One region of the Parasynechococcus sp. genome, then DNA from elsewhere that is predicted to be linked to it. Evidence: predicted binding sites of a transcription regulator. Region 1 holds the regulator's gene; the other holds the start of a gene.
What was found. Region 1 encodes HrcA, which represses chaperone genes, less so after heat shock. Its sites were predicted from a motif close to TTAGCACTCNNNNNNNNNGAGTGCTAA; they were not measured.
Positions count from the first base shown of each region.

Region 2: the regulator HrcA is predicted to act here: its motif matches at 5,313-5,339, upstream of groES (co-chaperone GroES).

Region 1 covers NZ_JBJLJL010000008.1:747,330-755,968, reverse strand. The annotation lists gene ACJ0G7_RS08345 (DUF3352 domain-containing protein) at 1-1,069, opposite strand, end outside; gene ACJ0G7_RS08340 (rhodanese-like domain-containing protein) at 1,123-1,476, shown strand; gene ACJ0G7_RS08335 (heat-inducible transcriptional repressor HrcA) at 1,476-2,450, shown strand; gene trpB (tryptophan synthase subunit beta) at 2,463-3,719, opposite strand; gene ACJ0G7_RS08325 (class I SAM-dependent methyltransferase) at 3,742-4,701, opposite strand; gene ACJ0G7_RS08320 (translation initiation factor) at 4,730-5,056, shown strand; gene cysC (adenylyl-sulfate kinase) at 5,088-5,726, shown strand; gene ACJ0G7_RS08310 (AI-2E family transporter) at 5,668-6,729, opposite strand; gene purE (5-(carboxyamino)imidazole ribonucleotide mutase) at 6,730-7,293, opposite strand; gene ACJ0G7_RS08300 (N-acetylglucosamine-6-phosphate deacetylase) at 7,325-8,473, shown strand; gene bchM (magnesium protoporphyrin IX methyltransferase) at 8,501-8,639, shown strand, end outside.
Region 2 covers NZ_JBJLJL010000005.1:43,484-52,122, forward strand. The annotation lists gene pyrR (bifunctional pyr operon transcriptional regulator/uracil phosphoribosyltransferase PyrR) at 1-360, opposite strand, end outside; gene gpmI (2,3-bisphosphoglycerate-independent phosphoglycerate mutase) at 460-2,097, shown strand; gene secG (preprotein translocase subunit SecG) at 2,103-2,333, shown strand; gene ACJ0G7_RS02565 (sulfotransferase domain-containing protein) at 2,330-3,178, shown strand; gene groL (chaperonin GroEL) at 3,247-4,881, opposite strand; gene groES (co-chaperone GroES) at 4,948-5,259, opposite strand; gene atpD (F0F1 ATP synthase subunit beta) at 5,483-6,946, shown strand; gene atpC (ATP synthase F1 subunit epsilon) at 6,946-7,362, shown strand; gene ACJ0G7_RS02590 (30S ribosomal protein PSRP-3) at 7,507-8,034, opposite strand; partial or broken gene ACJ0G7_RS02595 (TIGR01548 family HAD-type hydrolase) at 8,138-8,639, shown strand, end outside.

The DNA.
Region 1 (8,639 bases):
GCAGCGGTCCGTCATCAAGGCGAGCGATCTGACCCGCCGCGGGCTGATCGGAGAGGACGTGCCGAAGCAGGGGACCCACCCACTGCACCAAGGGGTGGTCATCGTCGGCACGGATCAGACGACCAGGATCCTGCAGCTGCGCCAGCCAAACGGGGCGTCCGACCGCTGCGGGAATCAGCCCATCGGCCGGTGCCCAGGAGGCACTGTCCAGAGGGCCGCGGAAACGCAGCAGACCATCCACCGCCAGATCACGACCGTCCGGATGCAGCCGGGCCACGAGCCCCTCCAGATCAGGCCGGTCGGCAAGGGCCGCCGGCAGCTGGAACCAGTGCTGCAGAGCTGCGGGAGACACGGTCATCAGGGCGACCCCCTGACCCAGCTCCTTCAGCTGACGCTGCAACTGCGCATCCCCCAGCTGGTGCTGATCCTGCAGTTGAGACACATCCAGGGCCTGTTCCAGCACGCCGCGACCGGACGCGAGCAGCAGCAGATCGTCATCGATCAGCGTCGTGGCCAGAGGAACCGGAGCCCTGCCCTGCAAAGCCCCACGGCCACTGATCAGACCCATGCCGCGGTAGCTGGTCACCTGCAGGTCGGTCCCGGCCAGGCTGCGGGTTTGCCAGAAACGCTGCAGAAACAGTCGGGCGCCATCGCTGCTGCGGCTGGAGAGAGCCAGGATCCAGCCGGGATCGGATCCGGATCCGTCGGCATCCAGCAGGGTGAGGCTGACATCCGAGCCGAGCCAGGAGGCCAGCTCAGAGTCGTAATCCAGGCCTGCCAGAGCGAAGACGCCCTCGCGCCAGCGCCGCGCGGCGTCTCGCGCCTGTCGTCGTTCCGATGCGGGAGCCACCGCCTGGACATAGGCCGGCAGACGGGACGGATCCGCCAGCCAATGAAGGGAAAGGGCCGCCTGACGTGGCACAAACCGGGCAGCACGAGGCAGCTCCGGCGACGCCTCCGCCAAGCGGAGCGGGCTGCGGCGGTCCATGGCCCACAGCACGCCGAGCGTGATCAGCAGCAGGGAGAGCAGCACTGCGATCAGCGCACTCAGGAAGGGGCGGGCCTTCATGGGCCTGCAACATCGTGTGACTTCATCTTTGTCCATCGCCGCAGAATGGCGCCATGGCAAACCTTCATCCCCGACCGATCACCGCTGCGGAGCTGCAGCGATGGATCGAAAGTGGCGACAACCCTCCGCAGCTGGTGGACGTGCGGGAAGACGCCGAACTGGCCATCGCGCCTTTCCCGGCTGCGGTGGTTCATCTGCCGCTGAGCCGTTCCGGGGACTGGCTCGACACGGTTCCTTCGCGACTTCCGGCCGACCGCCCCGTGGTGGTGCTGTGCCATGCCGGTGTGCGCAGCCAGCATTTCGGCCTGTGGCTGTTGGAACAGAAGAGGCACGGAGAGGTGTGGAACCTTGAGGGCGGTATCGACGCCTGGAGCGTGCAGGTGGATTCACAGGTGCCCCGTTACTGATGAAGCCCCTGTCCGCCCGACAACGACAGGTGCTGCAGGCGACGGTCCACCACTATGTGGACACGATCGAACCCGTGGGCAGCCGCACCCTGGTGCAACGCTTCGGCATTCCCGCAAGCTCCGCCACGGTGCGGTCCGCGATGGGCGTTCTTGAGCAGCGCGGACTGCTGACGCAGCCGCACACCTCCGCCGGACGGGTTCCCAGCCCGCTGGGCTACCGCCACTACGTCGACTGCCTGCTGCCGGAACCCGGGTCAGCGGTGCAGCTGCTGGAACGGGAGCTGGCGGGCCTCAGCCTGCGCTGGGCGGCCCTCGACGATCTGCTGCTGCAACTGGCGCGACGACTGACGGACTTCACAGGGCTGATGAGTCTGATCACCCGGCCGGCCCCTCCCCGCAATCAGCTGGAAGCGGTGCGGCTGGTGAGGAGCGGAGACAGGCTTCTGGTGCTGCTGGTGGAGGACAGCGGCCGGGCCAGCCACCTCAACCTGAGGCTTCCCCATGGAGCTGCCGAGGAACTGGCGGCGATGGAGCGCTGGACCGATCGGCAGCTGGAACAGGGGACTCTGAACTGGGATGCCTTGCCGCCACAGCTGCAACGAAGCGGAGGCGTGCTGCGCAGCGCCCTGGATCAACCCACGCCGACCGGCGGCGAACCGACGGTGGTGCACGGATTTTCGCGCCTTGCGGCAGAACCCGAATTCCACAGCGCCAGTGATCTGCGACCGCTTCTGGAACTGATCGATGAGCGTCCCGAAGCGCTGGTCAATCAGGGAAGTCAGGCCCGGGTCTGGATCGGTGAGGAGCATCCCCATACCGCTCTCCAGACCTGCTCGGTCGTTCAGGCTCCCTACCGATGTGGATCCGAGGGCATCGGACAGGTGGCCCTGGTGGGACCGATGCGAATGGCCTACGCCACGGCGAAAGCTGCTGTCCAGCGGGTGGCACGCCACCTTGAGCTGTTGCTCAGCTGAGCGACCGCGGCCTCAGAGCTGGTCCCCCAGCTTCTCCGCCACGGTGTTGACGTCCTTGTCGCCGCGACCGGAGCAGTTGATCACGATCTCGCTGCCCTCGGGAAGCGTGGGGCAGAGGGTGTCCAGCCAGGCGAAGGCATGGGCGGTCTCCAGGGCCGGAATGATGCCCTCCAGTTCGCTGACCAGACGCAGGGCATCGAGCGCCTGCTGATCGGTGACGGCGCCGTACTCAGCCCGACCGATCTCCCGCAGATAGCTGTGCTCGGGGCCGACACCGGGGTAATCCAGTCCAGCACTGATGGAGTGGGCTTCCTGAACCTGTCCGTCTCCGTCCTGGAGCAGCAGACTCATGGCGCCATGCAGCACGCCCGCCCGCCCCTCGGTGATGGTGGCGGCGTGACGACCGGTGTCGACGCCATCACCAGCGGCCTCCACGCCGATCAACCGAACGGAGGTGTCCTGCACAAAGGGGTGGAAGAGTCCCATCGCATTGGAGCCACCACCGACGCAGGCCAGAAGCACATCGGGAAGGCGACCGAAGGCCTCCTGGCACTGCTGCTTGGCCTCCTGACCGATCACCGCATGAAAATCACGCACCAGCATCGGGTAGGGGTGCGGACCGGCGACGGATCCGAGGATGTAGTGGGTGGTTTCCACATTCGTGACCCAGTCGCGGATCGCTTCGCTGGTGGCGTCCTTGAGCGTGGCGGTGCCAGCGGTCACCGGTTGCACCGTGGCCCCCAGAAGACGCATCCGGAAAACGTTCAGAGCCTGACGGCGCATGTCCTCCGCGCCCATGTAGATGATGCAGTCCAGGCCGAAGCGGGCGCAGACGGTGGCTGTGGCCACACCATGCTGACCGGCGCCTGTTTCGGCGATGATCCGCTTCTTGCCCATGCGCAGGGCCAGCAGGGCCTGACCCAGGGCGTTGTTGATCTTGTGAGCACCCGTGTGGTTGAGGTCCTCACGTTTCAGCCAGATGCGAGGGCCACCGTCACTGCGTCGGTAGTGGGCGGTGAGACGCTCGGCCTCGTACAGCGGTGTGGCCCGACCGACGTAGTTCTTCAGCAGCTGGTTCAGCTCGGCGGTGAAGGCGGGATCATTCCAGGCCTGGGCGGCCGCCTGCTCCAGCTCCGCCAGAGCAGGCATGAGTGTTTCGGGAACGTACTGGCCACCGAAACGACCGAATCGACCGTGGGCTCCGGGACGCACCGATGGCTGCAGGCTGGATGGATCCGGAGTGCTGGTGGGGGGCAGGGTGCTGGTCACGGATCCACGGTGGAGCGTTGGGTCAGCGTAAGCAGGCGATCACGCGATGCCGCGGGTCGCAGGCACGGATGCTCTGATCCCGAAACCCGGCCTGCTGCAACGCCGCCGGCATATCGAGGGCGAAATATTGCTCGATGTATGGCTCCGTGCTTTTCAACAGCGTGGCCACCGGCGCCGGCAACCGCTGAAGAACAGAGGAGGCAGGATCCTGATCCACCATCACCAGCACCCCGCCTGGACGCAGCAGCCGTCCTGCTTCGGCGAGGACGGCGTGGGTCGCCTGCTGCGGCAGCTCATGGCAGACGAACTGCAGGCTGATCAGATCGACGGACCCCGATTCGAATCCGGTGCTCTCGGCAGCGCCATGGCACCACTCGGCCACCAGTCCCTGGCTGTCGCGCACCCTGGCCACCGCGAGCATGTCGGGTGAGAGATCCAGACCGATCACAGTCGGGCGATCGAACCCGGCGGCATCAGCCCGCTGATTCAGCCAGATGGCGAGCGCCTGGGTGCTGACCCCCACAGAACAGCCCAGATCCACGACTCGGCGGATCGGGCCCTGCAGCAAGGGCTGAACAGCAGCATGGATGGCATCCCGCAGACGCGTCTGGGCCTGGGCTGGGGTCAGATCGTCGTCGGGCCAGACCCGCAGGGCCATGGCATCGGTGGCCTGCTCCGCCTCCGCTGCGGCCTGCCAGCAGAGATTGCCCTGCTCATAGGCGTGGAAGCGGGCGCGGTAGTAGGCCGGTGGCGTGAGACCAGTGGTGGTGCTCGACTCCAGCAGCGGTGCAGCGGCCTGACGCAGCTCCTCGCGACGGGCTCGCCAGGGAATGCCGCTGCGCTCGGCGGTGCGGATGATCAGCTGCCGGGCCTGAAAGAACAGCGGCCGGCGCAGCAACCCGATCCCGATCAGCAGCTCGATCAAACGGCCCAGCCCTCGGCTGGAGTCCGCCCAGCGGGGAGTGGCGGCGGCATTGGTCATCGACAATGAGAGCGATTGCGAAAGGCGGATGCCGAAGGGCGGCTGGCAGGAATTCAGCAGCGCCGACAGTCTGCAGCGGCCCAGTGGTCCGTCGGCGGAGCCCCGGCCGAAAGCCGATCAGATGGTGCGGGTGCAGCCGACCCGCGGCGGCAAGGGGGGCAAGACGGTGACGATGATCCGCGGTCTGGAGCTGGACGCGAGCGGCCTCAAGGCACTGCTGAAGAAGCTCAAGACCCGCATCGGCAGCGGCGGCACAGCAAGAGACGGCGTGATCGAACTGCAGGGCGATCAGGTGGACCTGGCACTGGACTTGCTGAAGGCCGAGGGCTACCGGCCGAAACGGGCGGGGGGTTAAGGGAGAATGGCCGCCACTTGAGCCCGTGGTGATGACCGCTGCTACCCCCAAGGCCTCCAACATCGTCTGGCACGAGGCGTCGGTGGACCGTTCAGCCCGGGCTGAACAGCGGGGGCACCGCAGCGCCATCCTCTGGTTCACAGGGCTCTCCGGGTCGGGCAAGAGCACCCTGGCCAACGCGGTGAATGCCGCTCTGTTCGAACAGGGGCTGGCCACGTACGTCCTCGACGGAGACAACGTGCGCCATGGATTGTGCAAAGACCTCGGCTTCTCCGATGCCGACCGTGAGGAGAACATCCGCCGCATCGGCGAGGTGGCCAAGCTGTTTCTCGACTCCGGTGTGATCGTTCTGACCGCCTTCGTCTCCCCCTTCCGCGCTGACCGTGACAAGGCCCGCGCCTTGGTCGAGGACGGAGATTTCTTCGAGATCCACTGCGCCGCGGACCTCGACGTGTGTGAATCCCGCGATCCCAAGGGCCTGTATGCCAAGGCACGCGCTGGGGTGATCAAGGAGTTCACCGGAATCTCCAGCCCCTACGAGGCCCCGGAACATCCGGAACTGACCATCGACACCGGTGCTCAGGAGCTCTCCCAGTCCGTCGCCCTGGTGATCAACGCCCTGCAGTCGCGGGGGGTGATTCCTGTTGCATCGCATCAGCCAGCGATTTGATGCAACTGGCGACGGGAACCGCCAACAGCAATCCCAGCAGTTCTCCCAGCCCGTTGATGGCCCCGATGCGCGCTCCGAGGGGAAGCGAAATCAGCAGCCAGGCGGGCTGGAGCCCCACGATGCTTCCCATCAAGCGCGGCTGGATCACCTGATCCACCACCTGGCCCACCAGGATCGCCGCAACCAGCAGCTCCAGACCGGTGCGCGGATCCTGGATTCCGAGAATGGCGCTGACCAGCACGATCGTGATCGCACTGGCATAGGGGATCAGCGTCGTGAAACCGATCAGCACGGCGAACAGCACGCCGTAGGGGATGTTCAGGACGGAAAACACCACCAGCTGACCGGCGCTGAGGATCAGGGCAAGGACCACCTGCCCGGCGAAGTACCCCCGGAAGGTGCGCTCCAGGGTCGTGATCACCAGATCACGCCAGCGCTCCGGCAACCAGCGGGCGAGCCCCTGGGTGATCGAATCCCCCCCCAGCAGCAGAAACACAGCCAGCACCAGAACGATCACGGTGTTGATGGTCGTGCCGACCGTGGCACCGAGGATCGCCAGCAGACGCTGGCTGAGCTGGGTGACCACCCGACTCAGCTGGGTGACAAGGTCGCTGCTGAGATCCGCGAAATCAGCGGGCAGACCGCGGTCCACCGCCCAGGCCTGGCCCCTGTTGATCAGTTGTTCGGCCGCCGCCAGCAGGGACGGCGCAGCACTGATCAGCTGACTCAGCTGCTCGATCAGCAGCGGCACCAGCTCCACGGCCGCAAACACGAGCAGTCCGACACTGACCAGCACCACCGCCGCGATCGACAGGCTGCGACTGAAGCCCCGTGCCATCAACCAGCGGCAGGGAAGATCCAGCAGAAAAGCGATCAGAGCCGCTGTGAGAAACAGACCTGGAAACGGGGCGAACTGCACCAGAACCCGTTTGAGCACAAAGGCATTGAGGCCCAACAGCGGCAGAGCAAGACCGACTCGCAACCAACCGGGCCAGGACATCATTCAGGGCGAGGGCTGGTTCATGGACATCAGGTACGCCGCACTGCCCTGCTCCTGAAGGCGGGCATCTTTGGCAACCACTGCATCGTGCAGACCGCGGCGGTGATCCGCCAGCCGGATGGCAAGCTGCTCATCTTCAACCGCAAGGATCTGAGCGGCGAGCAGACCGCCATTGAGACCTCCGCCGATGGCGACCGTGGCGACGGGAATGCCGCCGGGCATCTGCACGATCGAATGCAGGGAGTCCGCGCCGGAGAGAGCTTTGCTCTGCACCGGAACTCCGATCACCGGCAGGGTCGTGAGCGATGCCACCATCCCCGGCAGATGGGCGGCACCACCGGCGCCGGCAACGATGACGCGGATGCCCCGCCCACGGGCACCTTCCGCGAAATCGATCATGGCCTGAGGGGTGCGGTGGGCCGACAGCACCCGAACCTCAACCTCAACGCCAAGCTGCCGCAGGATCGCGGCTGCGGGCTCCATGGTGGGCAGGTCGGAATCGCTGCCCATCACCACGGCCACGCGGGGGAGATCGTCTGTCACAGGGCATTCCGGCGAGACTGCCATCGTCCCGCACGACCCTGCCAGGCCCGACCCGATGCGACGGATCATCGATGTGCGTCTGCCGGCCCCGCTCGATCGGGAGCTGGATCAGCTCCACCAGCTGGAGATCACTCCGGAAGGAATCATCCGGCAGATCCTGCCGATGGCGACCGGAGACCTCACAGCCGGTGAGTCGTGGAACGGCGACTGGCTGAGTCCCCGCGGCATCGATCTGCAGATCAACGGTGGGCTGGGCCTGGCCTTCCCAGAACTGAAGCCCAGCGATCTGCCGCGTCTGATCGATCTGCTGGACCAGCTCTGGGCCGATGGCGTGGAGGCGATCGCTCCGACGCTGGTCACCTGCGGCATTGCGCCACTCCGGCAGGCCCTCAGCGTTCTGCAGGAGGCTCGCCGCCACGAACAGGCCGGCCGTTGCCGCCTGCTGGGAGCCCATCTGGAAGGACCCTTTCTGGCGAATGAGCGCCGCGGCGCCCACCCGCCGGAACACCTGGCGGTTCCCAGCCTTGAGGCGCTCGATGAACGCATCGGCGGGTTCGAAACGGAGATCGCCCTGATGACGCTGGCTCCGGAACTCCCGGGTGCGAGCGCCGTGATCGCCAGGCTCAAAGAACTGGGAATCATGGTGGCTCTCGGCCACAGCGCCGCGAAGGCGGACCAGGCCGCTGTGGGGTTTGATCAGGGGGTGGGCATGCTCACCCATGCCTTCAATGCGATGCCGGGTCTGCATCACCGGGCCCCGGGGCCCCTGGGTGAAGCCTGTCGGCGGGGCGGCATCGCCCTGGGACTGATCGCCGACGGGGTGCACGTGGATCCCACCATGGCGGTGCTGCTGCAACGGCTGGCACCGGACCAGGTCGTGCTGGTGAGCGATGCCCTGGCTCCTTATGGCCTTGCCGATGGAGAACACCGTTGGGATGAGCGGGTGCTGCTGGTGACGAACGGCACCTGCCGACTGGAGGACGGCACCCTGGCAGGGGTGACCCTGCCCCAGCTGGAGGGCGTCAGACGGCTGGCCGGCTGGTGCGGGCAGCCGGGCGCTGCGATCTGGGGAGCGACGGTCGCACCACGACGGGTGATCGGCACCGCTGTGACGTTGAACGACGCGTTGGTGGGCCAGCAGCTGACGAACCTGCTGCGCTGGAGCCAACGCGAGGGGAAACTCCACTGGGGCTGCGCTGCTTAAGATCCCGCCGAACACGACCCTGCTTCGATGGCCCCCGATCAACTGCTGGAGCAGAAACAGGCCGAGAAACAGGAGGTGAAGGGCTACTTCGAAACCACGGGCTTCGATCGCTGGAACCGCATCTACAGCGAAAGCGATGACGTGAACAAGGTGCAGCGCAACATCC
Region 2 (8,639 bases), on a different contig from region 1:
CAGGGACGCCCGCACCGTCCGTCCGGTGAAGATCACATCGTCCACCAGAACCACCTGGCGATCCTCAACGCTGCTGGGCAGGGTGGTGAGCTGGGGCAGACGGGTGCCGATCCGCTCCAGATCATCCCGATGGAACGTGGGATCGATCGCGCCCTGGGCGATGGCATGGCCACTGAGCCGCTCCAGCTCGCGGGCCAGCACACGGGAGAGCTGGACGCCGCGGGTGGGAATCCCCAGCAGCATCAGGGTGCGGCTGTCCTCCACCGTCTCCAGGATCTGCGTGGCCAGCCGTGCCAGGGTCCGCCCCAGCTCCCGCTCGGAAAAAATCTCGATCCGTTCGTTGTCGGCCGTGGAAGACATGAAACGGTGACGTTGTGGTGAATCCGGGAAAGTGAGGCCTGCAGACGGATGGAGCGTTAGGTTGATTCTGCAAAAGGTCTTAAGAACCCACCGTCACGGGTGAACGTGAACAAAAGCTCTACCAGCGGTTCAGGCCAGACCGGAACAGTCGCTCCGGTGGTCCTCACCATTCTTGATGGCTGGGGCCATCGGGAGGACTCCGACAACAACGCCATCCGCTCGGCTGAGACGCCGGTGATGGAGGCCCTCCGCCATGCCTATCCCAGCACTCTGATCCAGGCCAGCGGTTCCCACGTCGGACTGCCGGACCAGCAGATGGGCAATTCCGAGGTGGGGCACCTCACCATCGGTGCCGGCCGGATCATCCGCCAGGAACTGGTGCGCATCAGCGACACCGTTCGCGATGACCAGCTTCGTCACACCCCGGCCCTGAAGGAGCTCGCCGAGCGGGTGAAGAGCAACGGCGGCACCCTGCATCTTCTCGGTCTCTGCTCCGACGGTGGAGTGCACAGCCATGTGGATCACCTCTGCGGCCTGATTCGCTGGGCCGCCGACAGCGGCATCAGCCGCCTGGCGATTCACGCCATCACCGACGGCCGCGACACGCCCACTCAGAGCGCTCTGGGGTACATCAACCAGGTGCAGGCGGCGATCGACGCCGCGGGTGTCGGGGTCGTCGCCAGCCTCTGCGGCCGTTACTGGGCCATGGACCGGGACAAGCGCTGGGAGCGCACGGAAAAGGCCTACGACCTTTACACCGATCCCGATCGCCCTCGGACCGACAGCAGCCCGGAACAGGTGCTCAGCGCCAGCTATGCCGGCGGAACCACCGATGAATTCCTCGAGCCTGTGCGCCTGCAGGACGTGGTGATGCAGGACGGTGATGCCGTGCTGCTCTTCAACTTCCGCCCCGACCGCGCCCGTCAGATTGTTCAGACCCTGTGTCTGCCCTCCCACGACGGCTTCCAGCGCCGCCACACCCCGAAGCTCGATGTGGTCACCTTCACCCAGGTGGAGCAGGACCTGCCCGTGGTGGTGGCCTTCCCCCCCGAGCCCCTCGACGACCTGCTGGGTCAGGTGGTGGCCGGCCAGGGGCTGCGCCAGTACCGCACGGCTGAAACGGAGAAATACCCCCACGTCACCTATTTCATGAACGGGGGCATCGAGAAACCGCTGGCGGGTGAGGATCGCCACCTGGTGCCCTCCCCCCGGGTGGCCACCTATGACCTCTCACCGGCGATGTCCGCCGATCAACTCACCGACAGCTGCGTCACCGCCATCGAGAAGGGGATCTACACCCTGGTGGTGATCAACTACGCCAACCCCGACATGGTGGGGCACACCGGCGTGATGGAAGCCGCCACCGAAGCGATCGCCACGGTGGATCGCTGCATCGGCCGTCTGCTCGACGCCGTGGGCCGCATGGGAGGAACGATGCTGATCACCGCTGATCACGGCAACGCCGAACTGATGCAGGGTCCTGACGGTGCCGCCTGGACCGCCCACACCACCAACCCGGTACCGGTGATCCTGGTGGAGGGGGAACGGCGCAAGCTGCCCGGCCATGGCAATTCCATCCAGCTGCGCGGTGATGGTGGCCTGGCCGACATTGCCCCCACCCTGCTGGAGATCCTCAGCCTGCCTCAACCGGAAGCGATGACAGGCCGCAGCCTGATCGAGCCGATGGCTGGGGTCGACCGCGACGCCATCTCCGCCCGTCTCCCCCTGACCGTCTGAACGCGATGCTCATCACGATTCTGTCCTGGACCTGGATCGGCACCGGCCTGCTGCTCATCCTTCTCGTGCTGCTGCACAGTCCCAAAGGGGGCGGCATGGGCGGGCTGGCGGCGAGCGGCAGCTCGATGTTCAGCAGCGCCAGCAGCGCCGAAGCCACGCTTAACCGCGCCACCTGGACCTGCCTGGCGGTGTTCCTGAGCCTCGCCGTGATCCTCAGCGCCGGCTGGCTGGGTTGAGCCGCTGCGAAGCCGGCAAGATCTTCCTGCTCGGGGTGGGAGCCCAGAAATGCGGCACCACCTGGCTGGAGTCGGAACTGTCGGGGACCTCCTGGTTCAGCAACGGCGGGATCAAGGAATTCCACGTGTTCAACAAGCTGGTCGCCCAGCGCAGGAACAATCCGGCGAAGGCCATGATCCGGCGACGCCGCAAGGGAAAGCTGGACCTGATCCGGTTGCAGGAGGCGATGCGCCTCTCACCGGAGCTGTACTTCGACCATTTCGACTACCTGCATCTGCGGGAGGCCGCAGTCACCCATGTCGGCGATATCACCCCGGCCTACTCGATGCTTCCTCAGAGCAGCTTCGAGCTCATCCGCGAAGGGCTGACAGCCCGGGGATTCACGATCCGGGTGATCCTGCTGATGCGCGATCCCGTCGAACGGGCCTGGTCACAACTGCGCATGCGCAACCGGCTGCGGCATGAACGGCAGAACGCAGCCAGAGTCACAGCCGAGCAGGAAGTGAGCCAGCTGCGCAGCTTCTACCGCAAACCCAACTGCCGGTCGCGCACCACCTACGAGCAGATGGCCGAGACCCTCGAGGCGGTCTTTTCCTCGGAGGAGATCTTCTACGGCTTCTACGAAACATTGTTCCAACAGAGCGAGATCAACCGGCTCACCGACTTTCTCGAGGCTCCTGCCCTGACGCCTCAGTTCAGCCGCGTCGTGCATGCCTCACCCAAGCAGAGCGAAACAGTGGAGGGGCTGGATGCGGTGTTGAACGACATGCGCGCCTTCTTCGCCCCCACCTACGACTGGGCCCGCCGACGGTTCGGCCCACGCGTGCCCACGGGCTGGCGCTGACGGCCGCAGCCATGAAAAAAGCCCCCGCAGAAGCGGGGGCCGGATGATCACCAGGTTGATCGACTGGATCAGTAGTCGAAGTCGCCGCCGCCCATGCCGCCGCCGGCGGGAGCTGCGTCCTTCTTCTCGGGCAGGTCAGCCACGATGCACTCGGTGGTCAGCACCATGCCGGCGATGGAGGCGGCATTCTGCAGACCGGAGCGGGTCACCTTGGCGGGATCGACGATGCCGGCAGCCAGCATGTCGACGTAATCACCGGTGGCAGCGTTGTAGCCCTCGCTGATGGAGCGGGACTTGACGTTCTCGGCCACGACGGCGCCGTTGGCGCCGGCATTTTCAGCGATGCGCATCAGCGGAGCGGTGAGAGCCGCAGCCACGATGTTGGCGCCGATCAGCTCCTCACCGGAGAGGTTGCCGTTGGCCCACTCCTCGAGAGCTGGAGCCAGGTGGGCCAGGGTGGTGCCGCCGCCAGGGACGATGCCCTCCTCGACAGCCGCCTTGGTGGCGTTGATGGCGTCCTCAAGACGAAGCTTCTTGTCCTTCATCTCGGTCTCGGTGGCTGCACCGACCTTCACCACAGCAACGCCACCGGCCAGCTTGGCCAGACGCTCCTGCAGCTTCTCCTTGTCGTAGGTGGAGTCGGTCTCATCCATCTGCTTCTTGATCTGCTCGCAGCGGGCGCCGACAGCCACCTCGTTGCCCTCGGCCACGATGGTGGTGGTGTCCTTGTTGATGGTGATGCGGCGGGCCGTGCCCAGCATCTCCAGCTTGGCGTTCTCCAGCTTGAGGCCGGCGTCCTCGGTGATCAGCTGACCGTTGGTCAGCACCGCCATGTCCTCGAGCATGGCCTTGCGGCGGTCACCGAAACCGGGAGCCTTGACGGCAGCCACGTTCAGCACACCACGGATGCGGTTCACCACCAGGGTGGCGAGCGCTTCCTTCTCGATGTCCTCGGCGATGATCAGCAGGGGCTTGCCGGTGCGGGCGATCTGCTCCAGAACAGGCACCAGGTCCTGCACCAGGCCGATCTTCTTGTCGGTGAGGAGGATGTAGGGCTCGTCGAGCACCGCTTCCATCCGCTCGGTGTCGGTGGCGAAGTAGGGGGAGATGTAGCCCTTGTCGAAGCGCATGCCCTCGGTGACCTCCAGTTCGGTCTCCATGGACTTGCCCTCTTCCAGGGAAATCACGCCTTCCTTGCCGACCTTGTCCATGGCGTCGGCGATCATCTGGCCGACTTCCTCGTCGTTGCCGGCGGAGATGGTGCCCACCTGGGCGATGGCACCGCTGTCAGCGATGGGCTTGGCCTGCTCCTTGATCTTGCCGACCAGGAAATCGGAGGCCTTGTCGATGCCCTTCTTGAGGGTGATGGCGTTCGCACCGGCAGCCACGTTGCGCAGACCCGCCTTGACCATGGCGTGGGCCAGAACGGTGGCCGTGGTGGTGCCGTCACCGGCGGCGTCGTTGGTCTTGGAGGCGGCCTGACGGATCAGGGCGACACCGGTGTTCTCGATGTGATCTTCGAGCTCGATCTCCTTGGCGATGGTGACACCGTCATTGATGATCTGAGGAGCGCCGAACTTCTTCTCCAGCACGACGTTGCGACCCTTGGGTCCGAGGGTCACGGCAACGGACTCGGCCAGGATGTCGATGCCTTTTTCGAGAGCGCGGCGGGCGTTCTCGTTGTAAATGATGCGCTTGGCCATGGAAGGCGTGTCCTTATGAATGAAGTGGGGTGATCGGAAAGTGCTGGGCGTCAGCGGACAACCGCGTCAGCTGACGACAGCCAGGATGTCCTTCTCGGACAGGAGCACGTACTCGTCGCCGCTGAGCTTGATGTCAGTACCGGCGTACTTGCTGTAGAGCACCTTGTCGCCGACGCCGACCTCGGGGGCCTGACGACTGCCGTCGTCGTTGCGCTTGCCGGGACCCACCTGGACCACTTCGCCCACCTGGGGCTTTTCCTGGGCGGTGTCGGGCAGAAGGATGCCGCCGGCGGTGGTCTCTTCGGAGGCGGACACCTTGATGAAGATGCGATCACCGAGAGGCTTGACGGTCGAGACGCTGAGGGAAACAGCTGCCATGGGTTCTTGCAGGGGCAGGGACAGGGCGCCGCAGCGCCACACATCGACACGAGCTAGCACTCGATGCCAACGAGTGCCAACGTATTCATTCGCCCTGCCCCTCCACCAGCACCCTGACTGTGCGGGTGACCGAACCGGGGAGGGTCCACCACAGCAGTGGTATGGTTGCGCCGCTCCGAATGGGCCCGAGCGCGCTGCGCCTGCTCCCGAATCCCTTCTTCTTATGGTCGCTTCTGCTCCTGCATCCGCCGGCACCAAGGGCGTGGTTCGCCAGGTGATTGGCCCGGTTCTGGACGTGGAATTCCCAGCCGGGAAACTGCCGAAGATCTACAACGCTCTGCGCATCGAGGCGAAGAACACCGCCGGTCAGGACGTCGCTCTGACCGCCGAGGTTCAGCAGCTGCTGGGCGATCACCGCGTCCGCGCCGTTGCCATGAGCGGCACCGACGGTCTGGTGCGCGGCATGGAAGCCGTCGACACCGGCTCCCCGATCACCGTGCCCGTCGGAGAAGCCACTCTCGGCCGCATCTTCAACGTTCTCGGCGAGCCTGTTGACGAGCAGGGCCCCGTCAACGCCTCCGCCACAGCCCCCATCCACCGCGAAGCTCCCAAGCTCACCGAGCTGGAGACCAAGCCCCGGGTGTTCGAGACCGGCATCAAGGTGATCGACCTGCTGGCTCCCTACCGCCAGGGCGGCAAGGTCGGCCTGTTCGGTGGTGCCGGTGTCGGCAAGACCGTTCTGATTCAGGAACTGATCAACAACATCGCCAAGGAACACGGTGGTGTGTCCGTGTTCGGCGGCGTGGGTGAGCGCACCCGTGAGGGCAACGACCTCTACGAGGAATTCAAGGAGTCCGGAGTGATCAACTCCGACGACCTCTCCAAGTCGAAGGTGGCTCTCTGCTACGGCCAGATGAACGAGCCCCCCGGCGCCCGCATGCGCGTGGGCCTCTCCGCACTGACCATGGCGGAGCACTTCCGTGACGTGAACAAGCAGGACGTGCTGCTGTTCGTCGACAACATCTTCCGCTTCGTGCAGGCCGGCTCCGAAGTGTCCGCTCTGCTGGGCCGCATGCCGTCCGCTGTGGGCTACCAGCCCACCCTCGGCACCGACGTCGGCGCCCTGCAGGAGCGCGTCGCCTCCACCGTGGAAGGTTCGATCACGTCGATCCAGGCCGTCTACGTCCCTGCTGACGACCTCACCGACCCCGCTCCCGCCACCACCTTCGCCCACCTGGACGCCACCACGGTGCTCAACCGCGCCCTGGCATCCAAAGGCATCTATCCCGCTGTGGATCCCCTGGATTCCACCAGCACCATGCTGCAGCCGGCCGTTGTGGGTGATGACCACTACCGCACCGCCCGCGCTGTGCAGTCGACCCTGCAGCGCTACAAGGAGCTTCAGGACATCATCGCGATTCTCGGTCTCGACGAACTCTCCGAGGAGGACCGTCAGACCGTCAACCGGGCCCGCAAGGTGGAGAAGTTCCTCTCCCAGCCCTTCTTTGTGGCCGAGATCTTCACCGGCATGTCCGGCGTTTACGTGAAGCTGGAGGAGACCATCTCCGGCTTCAACCAGATCCTCTCCGGTGAGCTGGACCACCTGCCCGAGCAGGCCTTCTACCTGGTGGGCAACATCGATCAGGCCAAGGCCAAGGCCGAGAAGATCGCTGCTGAGGCCAACTGATGAGCGGTTCTCTGACCCTGCGCGTTCTGGCCACGGACCAGAACGTGTTTGACGGCAGCGCTGATGAAGTGATTCTGCCCAGCACCACAGGCCAGCTCGGCATCCTGCCCGGCCATATCTCTCTGCTGACGGCGATTGATGTCGGTGTTCTCCGCGTCCGCACCAACAGCGGCTGGAGTTCCATCGCCCTGATGGGAGGCTTCGCTGAGGTGGATGCCGACGAGGTCACTGTTCTGGTGAACGGCGCCGAACTGGGCAGCAACATCGACGGCAACTCCGCCGAGGCAGAGTTCCAGTCCGCCAGCAGCGCGGTGGCCGGCATGGAAGGGAAGCCCGCATCCCCCGAGAAGCTGAAAGCCCAGCAGCAGCTCAATGTCGCCCGCGCCCGCATGCAGGCCAGCAAGGTTGCTGGCTGATCGTCCTTGCGTTCATTGATCTTGTCCCCGGGAGCGTTGCTTCCGGGGTTTTTTATTGGCCAAGATGCCAAGCACAAAAAAGAGCACAAAAAAAACCGGTCCACTGCAACAGCGGACCGGTGAAAGAACGTTGATTGCAAAGAATCAAGCGGTACCGCAGAAGGTGACATCAGGGAACTTGAGCTTGGCCTCATCCAGGCTCTTGCCCTTGCCTTCCTCCTGCCAGTAGTTGATCACTTCCGTGGCCTTGTTGAGCACCTCAACGCGTTCGTTGTCGGTGATCCAGCTCTTGCCTTCGAGTTCGGTCTTCAGGGTCTCCCAGGCATCCTCACGGGGCCAGAAGAAATACGACGTCAGTGGGCTGGGACCACCGCCCACGATCTGATCGACCGCCAGGGCGACGTTGTCCGGCAACCAGAGAATCTTCAGGAGGAAGCGTCCTTCATCCGCCTTGGGGGTGTAGCCGGAGGGCACGCCATCGGCGTCGATGGTGGCGGATGCCAGCGCGGCATGCCCGCCCCGCAGCACAGGCCGGCTCTCGCCCTCGTTCTCGCCGGTCGGTTCCTTCTCTGTCGTTGCCTCCGCAGCAGCGGCCGTCTCGACAGCAGCCGTTTCAACCGCGGCCGTCTCGACGTCCTGTTCAGGGGTGGCGGCGCCTTCGGTGACCGTCATGCTGTCAGCGCTCAAAAGATCAGTACAAACAACTAACCTACCAGCCGCTCTTCCCTTGCAGGCCCTGGGTTCGTTCACCATCCTGCTGTTCGACATCGACGGGGTGATCCGCGATGTGGCGGGCAGCTACCGCCGTGCCCTGCAGGAGACGGTGGCCCACTACAGCGGCTGGCGGCCGGACGCCAGCGACATCGACCGGCTCAAGGCCGAGGGGTCCTGGAACAACGACTGGGATGCCAGCCTCGAACTGCTGCGCCGCCGCGGTGGCAGCGTGCCCGACCGCGACGCCCTGATCGAACGATTCAGCGGCTTCTACTTCGGTGGGGATCCAGAGGGAGACCCGGGCAACTGGCGTGGCTTCATCGGCGATGAGCCCCTGCTGGTGGAAGCGCAGCTGTTCGAAGACCTCAGCGCCGCCGGCATCCGCTGGGGCTTCGTGAGTGGCGCCGAACCTCCATCCGCCCGCTTCGTGCTGCAGCAACGGCTGGGGCTGGTGGATCCCCCTCTGATCGCCATGGGCGATGCCCCGGACAAGCCGGATCCGACCGGCCTGATCCGCCTCGCCGAGCGACTGGCTGCCGGCGAGCGGCCCGGACGGATCGCCT